3 regions of the Mesorhizobium sp. M1328 genome follow, and region 1 is predicted to be linked to each of the others. Evidence: predicted binding sites of a transcription regulator. Region 1 holds the regulator's gene; each other region holds the start of a gene.
What was found. The regulator LexA, encoded in region 1, represses DNA repair genes until DNA is damaged. The targets are predictions, from matches to a motif close to TGTTCNNNNTGTGTTCNG.

Region 1 (4,839 bases):
GATCGCTGCGCTGGTTGAAAAGGCCGTGAAGGCTGGCGCGAATGTCATCGTCACGCTGGGCGGTGCCTCGGTCGGTGACCACGACTTCGTCCATGACGTGCTGACCGGGCAAGGCATGACGCTCGATTTCTGGAAGATCGCCATGCGGCCGGGCAAGCCGCTGATGTTCGGGCGGCTGGGCGACATTCGCTGCATCGGCCTGCCCGGCAATCCGGTGGCGAGTCTGGTCTGCACCCAGCTCTTCCTGAAGCCGCTGCTGGCGCGGCTCGGCGGCCGCGCCTTTCAGCAGGATATAGGTCGGGCACGGCTCGGTGGTGCCATGCCGGCCAATGATCTCAGGCAGGACTATGTGCGGGCCGTTGTCACAGACAACGGCGACACGCTCGTGGCGACGCCGTTCGGCATCCAGGACTCCTCGATGCTGAAAATGCTGGCCGATGCCAACGGGCTGATCGTCCGCGCGCCGTTCGCGCCTGCCGCGGCGGCAGGCTCCCCCTGCGACGTGCTGATGCTACGCTGAACCTGCCTCACTCCGAGATCAAAGTCCGGGTCAGCGGATGGTCTGGATCGGCCAAACCGTCGATGATGTTGAAATGATGCCGGTCAGGCTCGACCACCGAGCTGGTCGCGGCACCCAGGCCGATCCAGATGTTGGCCAGCAACGCGCTCTGGCGCAGGAATTCGGCGCGCTCGCCGCCGCCGGCCCAGCAGGTCAGGCGGGCCTTGTCCATCGGGCGCAGCAGCACCGGACTTTCGGCCTGCGCCTCGGCCTCATCGATCGCCAGCGTCTCGTTCATGCCGGTGCGCATGATCGCGCGCAAATCGTGCACCCCCGAGATCGACAGCACATGACGAACGCGCCGGACCACTTCGGGCGCCAGCGGCGTCGTCGCCGTAACCATCCGGCTAACAAGATGGCCGCCGGCCGAGTGTCCGGTCAGCATCAGCGGCCCTGCGACCATCGCCGCCGCCTTGCCGATCGCCGCGCCGACTTCTTTGACGATGCCGCCAATGCGTATCTGCGGACAGAGAGTGTAGGACGGCATCGCCACCGCATAGCCGCGATCAACAGGGCCAGTGGCAAGATGCGACCAGAAACTCTTGTCGAATGCCATCCAATAGCCGCCATGAACGAACACCACGAGTCCCTTGGGCTTGATGGCCGGCAGGAAAAGATCGAGCCGGTTGCGTGGGTTATCGCCATAGGCCATGTCGAGCCGCGCCCTGCCCTCGGTCGAAAGCACGTTGCGGAAAACCCGCGCGGGCTCGATCCAGGCCGCCGGCCAGCGATCGCTGCCGGCTATGTTGGCGCCGTTGGTATAGGCGTTGTCCCAATCGGCAATGTGACGTTCGAACACCCTGCGCCCTCCCCTGGCAATATGGCCTTGCAACGTAGCCGTAAGCATCGCTCGGCGCGTCGTCGCCAGCCTCACGATTCCAGCTCTCGCATCAATCTCAAGTGACAGCCGCCTTGATGGCGAAGCGCGCATCCTTCCACGCACCGGTGCGCAGAATGTCCTCAAGCACTTCGACTGCCTGCCAGACATCGGCATAGCCGACATAGAGCGGGGTGAAGCCGAAGCGCATGGTCGATGGCGCGCGGAAATCGCCGATCACGCCACGTTCAATCAGCGCGCGCATGATCTGGTAGCCATGCTCGTGCATGAATGAAATCTGGCTGCCGCGTTTTTCCCCGTCGCGCGTGCTTTCGAGCGTTAGCCCGTAAGCGCCGCACCTTGCATCAACAAGCTCGATGAACAGATCGGCCAACGCGATGCTCTTCTTGCGCACCGCCGTCATGTCGACATCGTTCCAGATGTCGAGCGCGCCCTTCAGCGTGCGCATCGACAGGACCGGCTGCGTGCCGCACAGAAACCGGCGGATGCCGGTGCCGGCCGCATAGCCTGGCTCGAAGGCGAAGGGCCGTGCATGGCCCCACCAGCCGGTGAGCGGCTGCTGGATGTCGGCAAGATGCCGCTCAGCCGCATAGATGAAGGCAGGCGCGCCCGGTCCGCCATTCAGATATTTGTAGGTGCAGCCAACGGCAAAATCGGCGTTTGCCTTGTCGAGCTCGACTGGCATCGCGCCGGCGGTGTGGCAGAGATCCCAGACGATCATCGCCCCGGCCTCCTGGGCCCTGCGCGTCAGCCCCGGCATGTCGCGCAGTTCGCCCGACTTGTAGTTGACGTGGTTGACCAGCACCACGGCAGTGCGTTCGTCGATCAGCTCTTCGATGGTCGGCGCGTCGACCCCCGAGAGGCGCAGCAGCGTATCTTTTCGCGTCGAAACCACACCTTCAGCCATGTAAAGGTCTGTCGGAAAACTATCGCCCTCGGCGACGATGACCCGCCGCTGCGGACGCATGGCCATGGCGGCGTGCAGCAGCTTGTAGATGTTGACCGACGTCGTGTCGCAGACCACCGTCTGGCCGGTCGCGGCACCGATCAGGCGCCCGAGCTGGTCGCCAAGTTCAAGCGGCATGTTGAACCAGCCGGCCGTGTTCCATGCGCGGATGAGATCATGCGACCATTCCTCGGTCGCGGCCTTGTACAGTTCATCGAAAGCGGCACGTGAAGCAGCTCCTAGCGAATTGCCGTCGAGATAGATCACTCCTTGCGGCAACACAAAACGGTCGCGCATCGCGCGCAGCGGATCTGCGGCATCCATCGCCTTTATGGCCGCGAGATCGGGAATTCCTGTCATGATTTGCCTGCTCCCCCAAAAATTCAACGCAACGCCGGACACGCATCGACTGTTCTTCCATTACCGGGTAGCGCGCAGCAAGGCTCCACCAGCGAGAAGCAGCCTGACCAGGCGGTGGAAACCAGGAGTTAACCCGAGGTTGGCGTTTTGAGTTCGTTTCGTTCACGGTGCATTGACCAAACCGCACAGTCGATACGGGTTCAATTCCGTGCCCTTTTGCCGACCGACGGCCGATGCCAGTGGCGCCTTCTAGGAAGCCAGAAGGGCGCAAACGACAGCAGAATCAAGGCGATGAGGCTCGCGGCGGGTGAAAATGCGGCATTCCGGTAGGGGCGTGGTTTGTTTCCCGAGCCTTAACGCATTCATTAAACTTTAAACAGTTGCGGAACACAACTGGAACAGATAGGGTTTGTTCTGGGTTTGTTTTTCTGATTCTGTTGGGGGTCGCTATGCTGACACGCAAACAACACGAACTGCTTATGTTCATTCACGAAAGGTTGAAGGAAAGCGGTATTCCGCCCTCCTTCGACGAGATGAAGGAAGCGCTCGACCTGGCTTCCAAATCGGGAATCCATCGGCTGATAACGGCGCTGGAGGAGCGCGGCTTCATTCGCCGTTTGCCCAACCGGGCCCGTGCGCTGGAGGTGCTGCGCCTGCCTGACTCGATCGCCCCCGGCCTCAATGCGGCACGCAAGTTCTCGCCGAGTGTCATCCAGGGCAGTCTTGGGCAAGGTGCCCCTCGGCAGGGCAAGCCGACATCGTCGCGCGTCCCTGCAGCCGGCAATGACGACGATGTCGTCGCCGCCGTTTCGATCCCGGTGATGGGCCGCATCGCCGCCGGTGTGCCGATCGACGCCATCCAGCACCAGACGCATTCGATTTCGGTGCCGCCGGATATGATCATGGGCGGCGAGCATTATGCGCTCGAGGTCAAAGGCGATTCGATGATCGAGGCTGGCATTTTCGACGGCGACACGGTGATCATCCGCAATGCCGATACGGCGAGCCCCGGTGAGATAGTGGTGGCACTGGTCGACGAGGAGGAAGCGACGCTGAAGCGGTTCCGTCGCAAGGGCGCCTCGATCGCCCTGGAAGCCGCCAATCCGGCCTACGAGACGCGCATCTTCGGACCAGACAGGGTCAAGGTGCAAGGCAAGCTCGTCGGACTGATCCGCCGCTACTGAGCTCCGCCCTTGGCGCCGGCTTTGGGTTTGTCGGCCCTGCGGTATGGCGGCAGGCCCCGCGCCGCGCGTGAAAATTTCCGTTGCACGTGCCAGGGCCGGTATGATTTTTCGACGGCAAAGCGGATTTCGGCGCGTGTTGCCGCTTGTGGATCGAAATAGACGGCCGCACTTCCCGCGCGCGCCAGTTGCCGTTTGGTGACGACGAGGACCAGCCGGTCGTAGTAGCAGGGATTATGGGCGGTGGCGTCGTCGATGACGATCAAGCTGGCAAAGGCGCAGGCTGGCCGTGCAGTATCGCGGTCCTTGGCTTGCGCGATGATCGCGCCGGATGGATGCCTGGCAAGGCAGAGGCCGTCCGTGCAAATGAACGGCATGCCCGGCGGTAGGTCGGCCGGATCGGCAATGTCGAATTGCGGATCGTTCTTTCCAGGTGTTTCCGGCGCGACGATAGCCTCTGATGTGAGCGCGCGTTTCCAGTTGTCGATGGTGAACTCATTCGGGCGTGCCCGGTTGACCGCGAGTTCACCGCTGCCGATCGGCAGCGCGACCAGCCGTGCGTCCTCCGAGATCAATACATCGGGTACGCGCGTCTGCGTTGTCGTTAGCAAGCCGGCGAGCGCGAAAGGAAGTGCCGCGAGCCGCAACCAGGTCGTCGCCATGCTGGCAATGACGAGGGCGATCGTCACCAAAAGGACAGATCTCAGCGAAATCAGCCCGACCGCATCGATCGGCGAGCGCTCGGAGATCCACCCGGACAGGGCGATCATCGCCGTCAGCCCCTTGCCCATCACGTAGAGGAAAGGCCCATCCGCGCCGAACGGCATCGCCAGCGCACTGAGGACGGCGAAGGGCATGACGACCAGTGAGACGATAGGCATGATGGCCAGATTGGCGAACAGGCTGAGCGGCGCCACGCGCTGGAAATGCCATATGGCGAAAAGCGCCGTGGCGC
Region 2 (4,839 bases), on a different contig from region 1:
ACTGTATCGCTTTGGGCGGCAACCGAAGTCGCGCCTGAGGCGGTTCCGCTCGAGCGGAGTGAACAGGTCGATGTCGTGGTCGTCGGATCTGGCATTGCCGGACTGTCGGTCGCCTACGAACTGGCCATCGCCGGGCAAAAGGTGGCGGTGCTCGATCGCGGCCGGATCGGAAGCGGCATGACGGCCCGCACCACCGCGCATCTGTCATCGATCTGCGACGACTACTTTTCGGAACTGATCAAATTGCGCGGCGAGGAACTGGCGCGAATTTACTACCGAAGCCAGTCGGCCGCTATCGACCGTATCCAATCGATCCAGGAGGTGGAGGGCATCACATGTGATTTCCGCCGCCTCGACGGCTTCCTGTTTCCGGCGTCAGGCAGAAAGGAATCCGTCATCGAGCGGGAACTGGACGCCGCCCGGAAAATCGGTGTCGACGTCGAGAAAACCGCAGGCGTGCCGTTTGCAGGCTTTTCGGATGCGCCCGTCCTTCGCTACGCCAATCAGGCGACATTTCACCCGCTCAAATATCTCCGCGGGCTCGCTGCTGGCATTCGCGCGCGCGGCGGCGCGCTTTATGCGGAGACCATCGTCGACAAGGTCGAGGAGACCGACGGCGGCGTCCGCGTAAGCACGGTCTCGGGCTTTACCGTGTCTGCCAGATCGGCCGTTGTCGCCACCAATTCGCCGATCAACGATCGGGTCGCGCTCCACACCAAGCAAGCGCCATATCGGACCTACGCGATGTCGTTCGAGATCGCGCGCAACGTTTTGCCGGATGCACTCTATTGGGACACGCTGGATCCCTATCACTACGTTCGCCTGCAGCCTGGTGAAGGCAAAACCGACTTTCTGATCGTCGGTGGTGAGGACCACAAGACAGGGCAGGCCGACGATGCCGACGACCGCTTCGCGGCCTTGGCGGACTGGATCAAAGGGTTGGTGCCCGATATCGGCACCGAGGCCAATCGATGGTCCGGGCAGGTAATGGAGACCGTCGACTATGCCGGCTTCATCGGCCGCAATCCCGGCGACCGGCGTGTCTTCGTGGCTACCGGCGATTCCGGTCAGGGCATCACCCATGGAGTTGTTGCCGGCCAACTGATTTCCGACCTGATCCTGAAGGGGGAAAGCCCTTGGCGGGAACTTTACGAACCCTCCCGCAAGACGGCACGCGCGATTGGCGACTATCTGGCGGAGAATGCGACAACGATCAGGAGTTTTGCCGAGTATGTCGCTCCTGGCGAAATCGATTCCGCCGATAAGCTGCGGCCGGGAGAGGGCGCCATCGTCCGCGAGGGACTTACCAAAGTGGCGGCTTTCCGCGATGAGGACGGCACGCTCCACAAGCGCTCGGCCTCATGCACCCATGCCGGCTGCCATGTCCATTGGAACTCGTTGGAACGCTGCTGGGACTGTCCCTGCCACGGCTCGCATTTTGCCGTCGACGGCACGGCCTTGAACGGGCCGGCCGTATCGCCCCTGGCTCCTGTCGGATAGTCTTCTTTCGCCCCGGCCGCACAACTCACAGCTCCTTCTCGGCCAGCTCCCGAAACGCGTCGGGAACCGACCGCCGTAGTCCGAGCGCGACCGAGGCGTAGCCGACTGCCTCCCAGCCGAAGCGGTCCCGGATCTTGTCGACGGCGCGATCTGCGGTCCAGCGCGCCGCGCCCTTCCTGGTGCCGGGGCGGCGGCGGTCGTCGTCGAGCCCGAGCGGCAGTTCCAGTTGCAGGCCGGCATGCTGCTCCAGATGCGATACGGCGATCGCCAGCAGCGAGATGGTCTTTTCATGCGGATGATCGATAAGCACCTTGCGCACCAGCGCCTCGGCGATCTCGGCCAGCATGGCGGTTGCCGATATCGGCTGGTCGAGCGTGATCGAGCGCGTCACCGATCGCAAATCGGCAAAGCGGACGCGAACCGTGACGGTGCGGCCGGGCCGGGATTTCGCCCGCAACCTCGTGGCGACCCTGTCGGCCAGATGCAGCAAAGCGGGTACGAAGACGTCCTCGTCGGCCGGTTTTCGGCCAAGCGCCGATTGCGCGCCGGCCGATCGCGCGCGGCGCTGCGTCTCGAGCTTGCGCGGATCGCGGTTCCACGCCAGCGCGTTGAGTTTTTCTCCGGCCGCCGGCCCGAGCAGGCGCTCCAGCGCGCCACTGTTGGTCTTGGCCAGCTCGCCGATGGTGTTGACGCCGATGCCGGCCAGCCGCTCCCTGGTGACCGGGCCGACGCCCCACATCAGCTCGACCGGCAGGTGGTGCAGGAACTCCAGCTCGTGGCGCGGATCGACCACCACCAGCCCGTCGGGCTTTGCGACCTGTGAGGCGATCTTGGCCAGATGCTTGGTGCGGGCTACGCCGACCGAGATCGGCAAGCCGAGCTCGGCCCGCACGCGGCGGCGGATCTTGCTGGCGATCTCGGCCGGCGAGCCGAACAGATGGGTGCAGCCGGCGACGTCGGCAAAGGCCTCGTCAATGGAAATCCGCTCGACCACCGGCGTGAAATCGCCGAGCACCTTGATGGCCGCATCGCCCAGCCGCTGATAGTCCTTGAAATGGCCGCCGACGAAAATGAGTTGCGGGCAGAGTTCCCGCGCTCGCCGTCCCGGCATGCCGCCGCGCACGCCGAACGCCTTGGCTTCATAGGATGCGGCAAGCACTACCCCGCCGCCGACGGCAATCGGCTTGCCGCGCAAGGCCGGGTCGAGCAATTGTTCGACCGAGGCATAGAAGGCATCCAGATCCGCGTGGAGGATGTTGGCTTCCATCCGGCCCGTTCGCCCGCGGCGGTTCGAACGCCGCATTGTCTCGAGTTGTGATGAGAACATAAAGAGAACATCGCCGGCGGATTGTCAAGCAGCGCGGAGGCTGCCGCAGATGACGAGAGGGCGGCAATGTTCAGCCGCGCAGCCGATCGCGGGCCTGCATCAGCGCGAATCCCAACAGGTTCTCGCCGCGCCACAGCAGCGGGTTCACCGCCCTCTCGTCATCCGCCGCAAGGCCGATGCCCCACACCCGGTCGACGGGGCTCGCCTCGACCAGCACCCGGTCATGCGTCGACAGCAGATATTCGCGCAGCGCCGCGTTCTGGCGGAACTTCTGAAAGCTCCCTTCGGTGACGATGCGATATTTGTCGGCATCCCATTTGGTGCCATCGAAGCCGCTCACCTGGCGGCCAAGTTGCTTTGCCTGCTTGGGGCTCGCCGCCTCGAGGATTTGTGTTGCCGTCTGAGCATCACCGAACAGGCGTGCCTTCTCGGCCATCATCCAGTGTTCGGCAGTCGGATAGCTCAGACCATCGACGGTAAAGGGCGCATGCCACCACTGGCTGAAGCACGACGTGGTTATGCGGCCGTCCTTGGACGGCTGATGGCCCCAGAAGAACAGGAACTTCTGCCGGGGCTTTGCGCGAAAGGTTTTTTCAAGCCAGGTTCGGTCGTAAATCATCGAGCGGATGGAGCAGGGCGAAAGGTCGGCTTGTCAATGCTCCATCCAGAGTGGGGTAGCGAAGATGAGCGGTCGGCGCTGAATTCGATGAAATGCTGATCTACAGCGCCATCTTGTAGCCGAGATGACTGGCGGTGAAACCGAGGCGCTCGTAAAAAGCGTGCGCCTCCCGTCGACCTTTGTCCGTGGTGAGCTGGACGAAGCTGCAATTGCGCGAACGGCACGTTTCAATCGCCCATTCGATCATCAGCTTGCCGACCCCGCGGGACCGCCTTTGCCGGGCGATGCGAACGCCTTCGATCTGGCCGCGCCAGGTGCCTTTCCTCGAAATGCCTGGAAGGAAGCTGAGCTGCAGCGTTCCGACCACTTGCCCGGCGTCGACGGCGACGGCCAGCAACTGGTTGGGATCGGCATCGATTGCGCTGAAAGCATCGAGATAGCATGGCGCAAGCGGCGTGGACGGGTCTTCCCGGTCTGCGCCGAGCACATCGTCGGCAAGCATTGCAACGATCGCCGGCAGGTCAGGCGCCTGGGCACGACGGAATTCGATCTCGCTCATCGCGCGGAGACATACGGCGCAGTGTTGGCGATCGCAATATCCGTTTTGACTTGCAAGGGAGGCGCGCGTCTTCAGGCGGCCTCGAGCGCCCAGAGACGATGGCCGTAGCGGCGGAAGAAGCGGGCGAAGAGGCGTTGTTGCCTGGCGCGGGCGAGGTCGGCGGCGCGCCTTTCCTGCCGCCAGCGCGGCATGTTGCGGAACATCGACAGGAAGCGGGCGGCGTCATCGAGTGCTTCCTCGGCTGACTGTGCCGGGCGGATCGCCGCCAGGAACAGAGCGCGGCTCGGCTTCATCTGATCAATCGCCGCCTTGCGCTGGCGATGACCCTGGCGTGCCTTGCGGATGCCGTGCTGGCGGATGGCCGCGAAAGCGGCAAGCATAGCCGGGCTGTCGCCGCTATAGCCGCAGGCATGGGCGAACTGGGCTGGGTCCATCGTCATTCCCTTGCTGCCGGCCGGCTGCGGTTCTGTTGCTCGCGCCGATTCCAGTCCGCACCAGGTATAAGCATAACTCAAATAATCGAACAAGCGAAACTTTCATGTTGGTGTAAGCGGAACCGACTCGACTCCGCTTGGAAAACCGATAATGATGCGAACAAAGCAGGAACAACGATGGGGATGGCCATGGCATTGGCAGGCAAGGAAGCGACGATCGCCGATGTTGTCTCGATTGCCGTCGAGTGCATCGACTGCGGACGCAACAGGTGGTGGAAGCCGGCCGAGCTCAAGCGGCATGGGGTGATGCCGGAGACACCGCTGGCCGCACTTTCGGGGCGCCTGATCTGCAAGGCCTGCCGGGCCGACGGCCTGCCGGGCGCCGCGGTCTCGATCCAGG
Region 3 (4,839 bases), on a different contig from region 1:
TTTGCGGCCATCTGCATCCTCCCCGGACACCGGGCAGCTTAAGTAAGCCGCCGGTAACGATTGCGCCTTTTTAAAGGATATGCGCAAAAGCGTCATGAATCCAAGCAGTTTGTGCAGTGCGAGAACATTTTATGCTGCGCAGCACGGATGGGCTGCCGTCGCCGCGACGCGCGGCCTGCTTGCGACGGAGCAACGCCCTACCCATTTCGGGTTTGACTCGGGTTGTGGAAAGGGCAAGAAAAGTCCCCGACGGCACCCGAAATCGTTCCCCGAAAGCCTGGAGAAGAACATGTCCGCTTCCAACGCCATCGTTGTCGCCAGCGCAGCGCGCACGCCTGTCGGCTCCTTCAACGGCGCCTTCGCCAACACGCCAGCCCATGAACTGGGTGCCGTCGCCGTCAGGGAAGCGCTGGTCCGTGCCGGCGTCGACGGCAAGGAGGTGGACGAGGTCATTCTCGGCCAGATCCTGACCGCGGCTCAAGGGCAGAACCCAGCGCGGCAGGCGGCTATGGCCGCCGGCGTACCCCAGGAGGCGACCTCCTGGGGCCTGAACCAGCTCTGCGGCTCCGGCTTGCGCGCCATCGCGCTCGGCATGCAACAGATCGCCCAGGGCGACGCGAGGATCATCGTTGCCGGCGGCCAGGAATCGATGTCGATGGCTCCGCATGCTCAGCATCTGCGCGGTGGCGTCAAGATGGGCGACTTCAAGCTGATCGACACCATGATCAAGGACGGCCTGACCGATGCCTTCTATGGCTATCATATGGGCAACACCGCGGAGAACGTCGCCCGCCAGTTCCAGATCACCCGCGACGACCAGGACCAGTTCGCACTGGCTTCCCAGAACAAGGCCGAGGCTGCACAGAAAGCCGGAAAATTCAAGGACGAGATCGTTGCCTTCACAGTCAAGGGCAGGAAGGGCGACACGATAGTCGACCAGGATGAATACATCCGCCACGGCGCGACAATCGACGCCATGACCAAGCTCAAGCCCGCCTTCGACAAGGAAGGCACGGTAACCGCTGCCAATGCCTCCGGCATCAACGACGGCGCCGCCGCCGTAGTGCTGATGACCGAAGCGGAAGCCGCAAGGCGCGGCATCACACCGCTGGTGCGTATCGTTTCCTGGGCGACCGCCGGCGTCGACCCGCAGATCATGGGGACGGGACCGATCCCCTCCTCGCGCAAGGCGCTGGCCAAGGCCGGCTGGTCGGTCGGCGACCTCGATTTGGTCGAAGCCAACGAGGCCTTCGCCGCGCAGGCCTGCGCCGTCAACAAGGACATGGGCTGGGACCCGGCCATCGTCAACGTCAATGGCGGCGCCATCGCCATCGGCCATCCGGTCGGCGCCTCGGGCGCCCGCATCTTCAACACGCTGGTCTACGAAATGCGCCGCAGAAGTGCCAAGAAAGGCCTTGCCACGCTATGCATCGGCGGCGGCATGGGTGTTGCTATGTGCGTTGAAGCATTGTGATGAGATAGGCGATACGAATAGGATCTGGCGCAAAGCGAGTAGGGAATAGAGGGCAAACCCCGCCGCTTCAACGCTCAGTCATCTGCATTTCCCGGGAGGACATATGACAAAGGTTGCAATCGTCACAGGCGGGTCGCGCGGCATCGGCGCGGCGATATCGGTCGCCTTGAAAAGCGCCGGCTATTCGGTCGCCGCAAACTACGCCGGCAATGAGGAAGCGGCGGCAAAGTTCAAGGCCGCGACCGGCATCCCGGTCTATAAATGGTCGGTCGCCGACTACGAGGCCTGCGCCGCCGGCATCAAACAGGTAGAGGCCGATCTCGGTCCCGTCTCGGTGCTGGTCAACAATGCCGGCATCACTCGCGACGCGATGTTCCACAAGATGACGCGAGAGCAATGGAAGGAGGTCCTCGACACCAACCTTTCCGGCGTCTTCAACATGACGCATCCGTTGTGGGGCGGCATGCGCGACCGCAAGTTCGGTCGCATCATCACCATCTCCTCGATCAACGGCCAGAAAGGCCAGGTCGGCCAGGTCAATTATTCGGCCTCGAAGGCCGGCGATATCGGCTTCACCAAGGCGTTGGCCCAGGAAGGCGCGCGCGCCGGCATCACCGTCAACGTCATTTGCCCCGGCTACATCGCCACCGAGATGGTCAAGGCGATGGACGAGAAGGTCCTCAACGAGCGCGTTATCCCGCAGATCCCGATCGGCCGTCTCGGCGAGCCGGAGGAGATCGCGCGCTGCGTCGTCTTCCTCGCTTCCGACGATGCCGGTTTCATCACCGGTTCGACCATATCAGCCAATGGCGGGCAGTACATCGCCTGACCGTTTATCTTTACGTTGAGATAGATACGCGCTGAATGAACGGGCCCCGCAAAACGGCCCGTTCCATAGCAGCTTTCTCCGCTGCAAGATCGCGGTGCCGCACACTGCCCGAAACTGGCATGCAAAGGTTAACGGCAACTGCGCAACCTGTGCACAACCCGTCCGACAGCCTGTCGATTCTCGGTGGAAAAGCTGTTCACAACACAACATGTTGCGGTGAACAAACCAAGAAACTTTGCCTATCGCTGATTCGTCGCCGATTCGTTCCGGCTTTGAGCGGAACGTTAACGGCGAGAGCTGAAAACACCCTCGAAATGATTAAAGCGCATTAGGAAACATCAATAATTTCATAATGTTGGGCGGAGCAGATTGGCTGGCCACGATCATTCACCGGCAAAGGTTAACCGCGGTGCTCGCTTGGATGCCGCTTGCATGAATCGGGCCAGTTTCCGTGATTCAGCATGTGGTGAGACTCGCCGGCAGAACGCCCAGATGTAGCCGTGAACAAACCCTGAATCAGCGGGAGTCAGTGATTCGTAGCTGATTCGTTCCAGACTCGTTCCAATTGTTAATCGGGAACAGATTTTCTGGCTTCGAAGCAACCAATCGCCTGCCCTCGGCACATTCCGCTTTCGCTTCGCGCCCGAAATCCCTATGTGTCGCCTGTCATACGCGGCCAATATGGGCGCGCTCCCGACAATGCGAGGCAGAGAGCCTTATTTCCAGGCCGATGAACATCCATCCGAAACACACTGAACCGCTGATCCTGTCGGGTCGAGACGTGACGGCCGTGCTCGGCCCGACCAACACCGGCAAGACCCATCTCGCCATCGAACGCATGGTGGCGCATGAAAGCGGCGTCATCGGCCTGCCGCTCAGGCTGCTTGCCCGCGAGGTCTATACGCGCGTCTGCGAGAAGGTCGGCGCCCATAAGGTTGCGCTCATCACCGGCGAGGAAAAGATCCAGCCGGCGGGCGCGAAATACTCGGTCTGCACCGTGGAAGCGATGCCGCGCGAGACCGACGCCGCCTTCGTTGCCATCGACGAGGTCCAGCTCGCCGGCGATCTCGAACGCGGCCACATCTTCACCGATCGCATCCTACATCTGCGCGGCCGCCAGGAGACGCTGCTGCTGGGCGCGGCCACCATGCACGGCATCCTGCAGCGCCTGCTGCGGGGCGTGTCGGTGGTGACCCGGCCACGGCTATCGCACCTTTCCTATGCCGGCTCGAAGAAGCTGACCCGCCTGCCGCGGCGCACCGCGATCGTCGCCTTCTCGGCCGACGAGGTCTATGCCATCGCCGAGCTGATCCGCCGCCAGCAGGGCGGTGCCGCCGTCGTGCTCGGCGCACTCAGCCCGCGCACCCGCAACGCCCAGGTGGCGCTGTTCCAGTCGGGCGACGTCGACTACCTCGTCGCCACCGACGCCATCGGGATGGGCCTCAACCTCGACCTCGACCACGTCGCCTTCGCCCAGAACCGTAAATTCGACGGCTACCAGTACCGCAACCTGACGGCGGCCGAGCTCGGCCAGATTGCCGGCCGCGCCGGCCGGCACCTGCGCGACGGCACCTTCGGCGTCACCGGCCAGGTCGATCCGCTGGACGAGGAACTTGTCAAGAAGATCGAGGCGCATGATTTCGACCAGGTGAAAGTGCTGCAGTGGCGTACCGCGCATTTCGATTTCGCCAACCTTGATGCGCTGAAGCGCTCGATCGAGACCAACGCCCCGGTCGAAGGCCTGACGCGCGCACTGCCAGCAGTAGACGCGCAAGCGCTCGAGCATCTGTCGCGCGACGAGGATGTCCGGGCACTCACCACCGATGCCAGACGCGTGGCGCTGCTGTGGGAAGCCTGCGCGCTGCCCGACTACAGGAAGATCGCGCCGGCCCAGCACGCCGACTTGATCGCCTCCATCTACATGGACCTTGCCAGGCACGGCCATGTCGACGAGAACTACATGGCCGAGCAGGTGCGCCGTGCCGACACCACCGAAGGCGACATCGACACGCTGTCGCACAGGATTGCCCAGATCCGCACATGGACCTTCGTCTCCAACCGGCCCGGCTGGCTGGCCGATCGGGCACACTGGCAGGAAAAGACGCGCGAAATCGAAGACAGATTGTCGGATGCGCTGCATGAGCGGTTGACGAAACGTTTTGTAGACCGCAGGACTTCCGTCCTCATGCGGCGCCTTAGAGAAAACACGATGCCTGAAGCCGAAATCAGCCCAACCGGAACCGTCCTCGTCGAAGGCCATCACGTCGGCGAGTTGCAGGGTTTCCGCTTCACCGCCGACCAGAGCGCCGGCGGCGAGGATGCCAAGGCAGTGCGGGCGGCGGCGCAGAAGGCGCTTGCCGCCGAGTTCGAGGCGCGGGCCGAGCGCTTCGGCGCCTCTGCCAATGGCGACATTGCGCTGGGTTCGGATGGCACGCTGCGCTGGATCGGCGCCCCGATCGGCACGCTGGTTGCCGGCGAAGACGCTTTGAAGCCGCGTCTCGTTCTGCTCGCCGACGAGCAACTCACCGGCCCGGCC

Region 2: the regulator LexA is predicted to act here: its motif matches at 2,820-2,837, upstream of dinB (DNA polymerase IV).
Region 3: the regulator LexA is predicted to act here: its motif matches at 2,850-2,867, upstream of NKH23_RS21600 (helicase-related protein).

Annotation. Positions count from the first base shown of each region.
Region 1 is NZ_JAMYLO010000017.1:5,568-10,406, reverse strand. It holds gene NKH23_RS24775 (molybdopterin molybdotransferase MoeA) at 1-520, shown strand, start outside; gene NKH23_RS24770 (hormone-sensitive lipase) at 528-1,358, opposite strand; gene kynU (kynureninase) at 1,456-2,703, opposite strand; gene lexA (transcriptional repressor LexA) at 3,153-3,887, shown strand; gene NKH23_RS24755 (ComEC/Rec2 family competence protein) at 3,881-4,839, opposite strand, start outside.
Region 2 is NZ_JAMYLO010000004.1:250,677-255,515, forward strand. It holds gene NKH23_RS12605 (FAD-dependent oxidoreductase) at 1-1,500, shown strand, start outside; gene dinB (DNA polymerase IV) at 1,526-2,767, opposite strand; gene ybiA (riboflavin biosynthesis intermediates N-glycosidase) at 2,898-3,446, opposite strand; gene NKH23_RS12620 (GNAT family N-acetyltransferase) at 3,547-4,005, opposite strand; gene NKH23_RS12625 (hypothetical protein) at 4,077-4,445, opposite strand; gene NKH23_RS12630 (hypothetical protein) at 4,629-4,839, shown strand, end outside.
Region 3 is NZ_JAMYLO010000013.1:56,266-61,104, reverse strand. It holds gene phaR (polyhydroxyalkanoate synthesis repressor PhaR) at 1-11, opposite strand, end outside; gene NKH23_RS21610 (acetyl-CoA C-acetyltransferase) at 290-1,474, shown strand; gene phbB (acetoacetyl-CoA reductase) at 1,578-2,303, shown strand; gene NKH23_RS21600 (helicase-related protein) at 3,034-4,839, shown strand, end outside.